3 regions of the Jeotgalicoccus huakuii genome follow, and region 2 is predicted to be linked to each of the others. Evidence: riboswitches for the same ligand, from Rfam matches in the RefSeq annotation. Region 2 holds a riboswitch; each other region holds the start of a gene.
The links. Region 2 has a riboswitch for thiamine pyrophosphate ahead of thiD (bifunctional hydroxymethylpyrimidine kinase/phosphomethylpyrimidine kinase). Riboswitches for the same ligand answer to the same signal wherever they lie in the genome.
Positions count from the first base shown of each region.

Region 1: it holds a riboswitch for thiamine pyrophosphate, as region 2 does, so the genes downstream of both, V6E76_RS07065 (3-oxoacyl-ACP reductase) here and thiD (bifunctional hydroxymethylpyrimidine kinase/phosphomethylpyrimidine kinase) in region 2, are expected to answer to the same signal.
Region 3: it holds a riboswitch for thiamine pyrophosphate, as region 2 does, so the genes downstream of both, V6E76_RS05110 (ECF transporter S component) here and thiD (bifunctional hydroxymethylpyrimidine kinase/phosphomethylpyrimidine kinase) in region 2, are expected to answer to the same signal.

Region 1 is NZ_JAVIYN010000011.1:39,513-41,783, reverse strand. It holds gene V6E76_RS07070 (thiamine phosphate synthase) at 1-321, opposite strand, end outside; TPP riboswitch at 494-603, opposite strand; TPP riboswitch at 838-940, shown strand; gene V6E76_RS07065 (3-oxoacyl-ACP reductase) at 1,046-1,795, shown strand; gene V6E76_RS07060 (NtaA/DmoA family FMN-dependent monooxygenase) at 1,808-2,271, shown strand, end outside.
Region 2 is NZ_JAVIYN010000003.1:20,343-22,613, forward strand. It holds gene thiM (hydroxyethylthiazole kinase) at 1-222, opposite strand, end outside; gene thiD (bifunctional hydroxymethylpyrimidine kinase/phosphomethylpyrimidine kinase) at 225-1,019, opposite strand; TPP riboswitch at 1,086-1,184, opposite strand; gene V6E76_RS02050 (ABC transporter permease) at 1,222-2,271, opposite strand, start outside.
Region 3 is NZ_JAVIYN010000007.1:43,687-45,957, reverse strand. It holds gene V6E76_RS05120 (pyruvate kinase) at 1-755, shown strand, start outside; gene V6E76_RS05115 (6-pyruvoyl trahydropterin synthase family protein) at 768-1,181, shown strand; TPP riboswitch at 1,234-1,324, shown strand; gene V6E76_RS05110 (ECF transporter S component) at 1,385-1,966, shown strand; gene V6E76_RS05105 (ABC transporter ATP-binding protein) at 1,926-2,271, shown strand, end outside.

The DNA.
Region 1 (2,271 bases), on a different contig from region 2:
TGCATCACGTACTTCTTGATGTGTACGCGGTGGCAAAAATTTCTTTGAACTCGATTCAAATATATGGCCGTATAATACAAAGTCGAGATGATTGTCCTGTGCTTTCTTGACAGATTCAGGTGAATGAGCAGACATGCTGACTGAAATATCCGGATGTTCTTTTTTATACGTTAATGCAGTTGGATCGTTTTCTCTAAAGTGGATGGCAGTTAAACGAAAAGATTCCAGCAATTTAGTCGAAGTATGAATGATGATTTTTTCTTTAGGGAAACCTGATTGAATAAGCTGACAAAGGAAAGATGATAACTCGTTGTCGGACATGGGTGTACGAAGTAAAAGATAATCGATACAGGATGAAATCGTATTGAAATGAACAATGTCCTTGGAAATTAATATCTTAAAATGTGTAATTGCAATAAGCATTATGTCACCCCTTAATATAAAAAAGCGCTGTTTTTCTATATAGAAAAACAGCGCAAGTATGCATCAACACATATTACTTTCGCCACTTTCCTACGCCAGTATGAACTGTATCAGGTTCCCGGAATCCCAAAGTCTACACTTTAATCTCAGCCTTTTTCAAAGACACTTCCAGTGGTCTTAACTATTTAATTTTCCAATCAATAACTTCAAGTTACTCTAAAAAGTTAAATATTGCAAATAAAATTATATTTTAATTATACTGATAACTATCTTTTAACATTTACTCAATCATATAAGAACTAGATAGCAGTACAGTTACAGAATTGAATTTGAATTGTGTTTGTTCCAATTCACATAATTTGTGATTTACTTGACGTATCTTCGTAAAGTAATACAATGATGTTAAATAGAATAGATTCGCACTAGGGGCGTTTTTATAAACTGAGATGAGGGTAACCTCAGACCCTTTGAACCTGATCCAGTTAAAACTGGCGTAGGAAAGTGTTACATCGATACAGTTGTATATCTATGTCTTTGCGGGCATATAATTTACTCTCGGTACGTAACTTTCCTATGAAGGCTGCGTATTTTTTTATTCTAAAAAATTATAGGAGTGATTTATTTGACAAGGACAGTTTTAGTAACGGGAAGTGGAAGAGGACTTGGTAGCTATATCGTAAAAGCACTAAGTGAAAAAGGTTTTAATGTCATAATTAACTACAACAACAGTAAAGAAGAATCAGAGAAGTTAAAAAACGAAATTGGAGCACAAGCCATTGCGATTCAAGCGGACATTACAGACCGTGAAGCAGTTGAGCAGTTAGTTAAAAAAGGAACTGAACATTTCGGACAGATTGATGTTGTTGTAAACAATGCACTCGTTAACTTTAAATTTGATCCAACCGCTCAAAAATCATTCAAAGATTTGACTTATAAAGATTACGAGCAACAGTTAGACGGGACACTAAAAGCTGCATTCAACGTATCACAAAGTGTAATACCACAGTTTTTAGAACGTAAAGACGGTGCAATTATTAGTATTGGAACTAATCTATATCAAAATCCTGTAGTACCATATCACGAGTACACCACTGCAAAAGCTGCTTTAATTGGGTTCACCAGAAACGTTGCAGCAGAACTTGGACAATATGGTATCCGAGCAAATGTTGTTTCTGGCGGTTTACTGAAAACAACAGACGCAAGTGCAGTCACAACACCAGAAGTATTTGATTTAATCGCACAGTCCACACCATTGAGAAAAGTAACAACCCCACAAGACGTTGCTAATATGGTTGTTTATCTTTGTTCTGAGGCAGCAGATGGGGTTACAGGGCAAAACATCACGGTAGACGGCGGACTTACTATGAACTAGGCGGTATATATTATGAATAATTCTAAACAGTTAAATATAGGAATTTTATTGTATGGTGTGGGTCACCATCAGGCAGCATGGTTAGAAGACGATTCGAGTGTCAATGAATTCACGACAATTGAATATTATGAAAATCTGGCAAAAATTGCAGAACGCGGAAAATTTGATGCCGTATTTTTCGCAGATTCACAAGCCTTCCCCGCAGATAGTCCAACAGAATTACCAGCGAGTTATTTTGACCCAATGATTGCATTAACTGCTATGAGTAAAGTCACAGATAACGTTGGACTTGTTTCAACTATTTCAGGTACATTTAATAACCCATTTACCACAGCAAGACAGTTACTCACACTGCAACACATAACAAAAGGACGCATGGGATGGAATCTGGTGACATCAATGACCGACCGCGAAGCACAAAACCACAGTATACCTGAATTGCCTGAGAGAGCCGTTCGTTATAAGAAAGCGGATGA
Region 2 (2,271 bases):
TCTTGCCGCTGTTTCATAGAGTTCGATTTTATCTTCACTACAAGTTCCTATGTTGATGAGTACAGCGCCACTATGCTTAATTATGTCAGCCATCTCCTTCTTCTCGCCACTCATAATTGGTGATGCACCGAGTGCAAGTAGGCTATTTGCAGTGAATGGTTTTACTACATCATTGGTAATACATAGAACGAGTGGATTAATGCGTCTTAAGAGTTCAATCATTGTTATTCTCCTTTATATGAAAAATGATTTACCGGCCCACTACCTTGCCCGATACCAGGTGCATGTTTAATAGCATCTGTTATATACGCCTTCGCTGTTTTAAACGCATCTTCCTTAGTATTACCCTTAGCGAGCTCTGCAGTAAGTACCGCTGAAAATGTACATCCTGTACCATGTGTTTGATCTGTGTCGATTCTTTCACTAGATAGTGTCGTAATACGCTCCCCATCATACATATAGTCTGTCGCATCGCCGTCTAAGTGACCACCTTTAATAATGACACTTTTGGCCCCCATTTCATCAACGATGAATTTTAAAGCATGTTCTATATCTGATGTGTTTTCTATCTTCTGTCCTGTAATTGCCTCTGCCTCATGTAGATTTGGTGTCACAATATCAGCGAGCGGAATGAGTGTATTGATGAGCGTATCCATCGATGCTGCGGTCATCAAACGGTCCCCACTTGTTGCAATCATCACAGGATCCATGACATAAGGAATATCATATTCTCTTATGTATTTTGCAATTAAGGTCATCATATCCGCTTCAGCAATCATGCCCGTTTTCATTGCTTTTGGCACTTGATCATCAAAAACACTCTTAAGTTCCTTTTCGATAAAATCTATCGGTACGTTATAGACATCCTGAACGCCTAATGTATTTTGTGCAACAAGTGAGGTGATAACAGCCATGCCGTATACATCTCTTGATGAGAATGCCTTGATATCAGCAGGGACACCTGCCCCACCTGTTGGATCAGTTCCAGCTATTGTTAACGCAGTTGGTAAAGTCATTATTAGATTCCTCCTAAAAAATAAGCCCACTTCCTGAAAAGAAGTGGGCTTATCAAAACGAATGCTGTATTCATTTTATTCGCACTTCCCTCCGCCAGCATAACCTGGATCAGGTAAAAAGGGACAAGTTTTCACTATCTCAGCCAATTGGCGCCCCTAGTGGTAAATGTTATTTAAATGTATTGTATCACATTGTACTTTAGTGTCAAAGAAGATTCCGTTTCCTTATACATATTAAACCGATAAGCATCATCACAATACCTAGACTTGTAACAATTACAACTGCTAACTCATCTAAACCTTCTATAGGAACATCGCTCAAGTAATAAAATGGACTCAGTTTTAAGAAGTTTTCATTTAAGTCAATCAAACTTCCTAAATAATTAACCAAGAATATATATGCCAGATATATCCAGACAAATATATGAAGTCTAGCATATATACCAATGAGTAATGAAGAGACTCCTATAATAAATACCATTGCAGCACTGTAATTAATAAGTCCTTTAATGTAATCGACTTCTGTGAGCTCTAGTCCTGTCACATTAATACTAGCTAAATACATTCCAACTAAGGTCAGTAAATAACTCAAAATACCCACTAAGTTCGCGTAAAACCAGTGTATTAAATATGCCGTTGTAAGTGAAATTCTATTATTTAACGTCGCCGCGTTCATCATCTCTAAACGTCCTGATTTTTCTTCTATTAAAAATCTACCATTCACCATTAAGGCAGGTACCGTCGCAATTAGTGCAGAGATTATAAATAGTAAATTTATAAAAAACATGGTGCCATCTTGACCTTCAAATGCGGCTTTAAGCATATCATTTTGACCGATGACTTGATCAAGATCTCCAAAAATAGAACCGTAAGATAAACCAACTATAAAGAGACCCACTATCCATGACATCATCAAGACCTTACTATTGATGAAGGCTAATCTAAAGTAGCTTGAGATTTTTCTTTCCTTCGGTTTTTTATCGATATTAAAATAACCGCTTCCTAAATCACGCTTGTAAAACAATACGTAACTTAAGGCCACTAATAGAATGACGATTGAGAATGGCATGAGCCATAGTCCAGATGATTCTATACCATAGGCTTCTATACGAGACAACCAGTGATAAGGAGAGATTACAGAAAATCTTGTATCCACCACATCCGTCATTGCTCTGTACAGGTATAAAGCAAGGAGAACGGTGAGTGTCAGACCAAATGTTAGATCTGCACTTTGGAATAATTGTCCGAAAGAAAG
Region 3 (2,271 bases), on a different contig from region 2:
TTAAAAATATTGATGTTGGGCAACTGATTAAGATTGACGACGGTCAAGTTGAGGCTAAGGTAACAGAGGTTCTTGACTCAGGCCTAATTTTAAAAGTGACTAAAGTAACTAAAGAAAATGGCGTTAAAATTAAGACAGAGAAAGGCATTAATTTCCCAGATGTAGATATCGATTTAAACGTCTTAACAGAAAAAGATTTAGTAGACTTAGATTTTGCTAGCCAACATGCCGATTTGATCGCTTTTTCCTTCGTTAAATCAAAAGAGGATATGGCTTTTATCGAATCGGTATTACAGGATAAGCTCCCTGATGACAATAAAGACATGCCTATTATTGCTAAAATCGAAACTGTAGAAGCCATAAAAGAATTCCCTAATATCATAGCCGAAGCCGCTTCACACAGACCTTTTGGTGTCATGCTCGCTCGTGGAGACCTCGCTGTAGAAATCGGCTATGAACGCTTGAGTGAAATTCAAGAAGAACTATTATGGATATGTGAGGCTGCACACATTCCAATGATTTGGGCAACTCAAGTATTAGAATCTCTGATTAAGAACGGTATCCCAACACGTTCAGAAATATCTGATGTTGTCGCAGGTGCAAGAGCAGAGTGTATTATGCTAAACAAGGGAGATTACATTGTAGAAGGTGTTAAAACAGTGAATGATATACTGATTAAGAGCGAAGACCATAACTATAAAAAAACAGCAATGTTAAGAGCCCTAAACATATCTAAGGCACTCTTTAATGAGTAAAGGATGAAAACTATGTCAACACTGAGTCATATACAAGCACCAAGCAATTTTGCCTATAAGAAAGAACAGGTCACCATTCATCTCCATTACACATTCACTTGTGATAATCGAATCTTTTTTTCCAAAACACAGTATAAAGATTTACTCAACCACACCTATAGATTGACGGTTGATGTGAACTCACCAATTGATGAGTCCGGTTTAGCGACTGACTTTATGGCTATTGACGCCTTATACCACAATAAAATCCGGCCGCTTTTAGATGGGCAGATATTAAATGAGACGCTAGTAAATATGAATACTACTGCGGAAAATATCGCACTATGGATCAGAGATGAATTTAACAAAATTTTAAAGCCGCAAGATGATTTAATTAAAGTCACCCTATACGAAAGTACGAATCACGGCGTGACTGTTACAAATTAACTTCACAAAAATGTGTAAGTGTACTATGATTGAGATAATCAAATATTGAAATCACCACCACTAGGGGTGCCTGTAAAGGCTGAGAATCACCCTTATCACCTGATCTAGATCATACTAGCGTAGGGAAGTGGCATATTTTTATATGCACACCATTCCGTTAGTGGTGTGTTTTTTTATTTGTAAAAATCACGGAGGTTTATTCTATGAAAAACAGCAATGTTTTAACTTTGACAGACGTATTGATCACAGTTGTCATCGCCTTAGTTTTTGCAGTACTTTATTCTCTCTGGGATGGTGTATATACCGTCTTGCAGCCCCTTGGTTTACACATCAATGAATTGGTCTATGGTATGTGGTTCATTGCTGCAATTGTAGCTTATTTAATTATTAGAAAACCGGGTGTCGCTTTACTTGCAGAATTTGCAGCAGCTTCTGGAGAAACGATCGTTCTGTTACAGTTCGATATCGTCTTAATCATGTATGGACTACTCCAAGGACTGGCATGTGAGATCATTTTCTTACTCTATAGATATAACAGTACTAAGTTATATGTAGCTGTACTCGCAGGTGTAGCAGCAGCCTTATCAACAATTCCGCTTGATTGGTATTATGGCTACCTTGGTCATTTAGAAACTTGGAACCTAATGCTGATGCTTATCTTCAGAATTATCAGTGGCGCAATCGTCGCCGGATGGTTAGGTCATAAACTCTATGAAGGTGTAAAAGGGACCGGTGTCTTAAAATATGTTGGTAAAAAACAAAGCGATTCGTCTGATGGTTTTTAATATGACTGATATAAATATCGAAAACCTTAAACTCAAATTCCCTGAGACAGAGCAGCTATTATTTTCAAACATCAATATAAGTGTTAAGAAAGGGGAAAAGGTGTTACTTGTCGGTCCTTCTGGCTCCGGTAAAAGCACCTTACTAAATGTGATGGGCGGATTGATTCCTAAAGTCATTCATACACCTGTAAAAGCAGATTATTTAGATATACCAAATGCTTCAAGCTACGTATTCCAAGACCCTGATGCCCAGTTCACCATGCCAACCGTTGAAGAAGAACTTGCATTTATCCTAGAAAACCAGA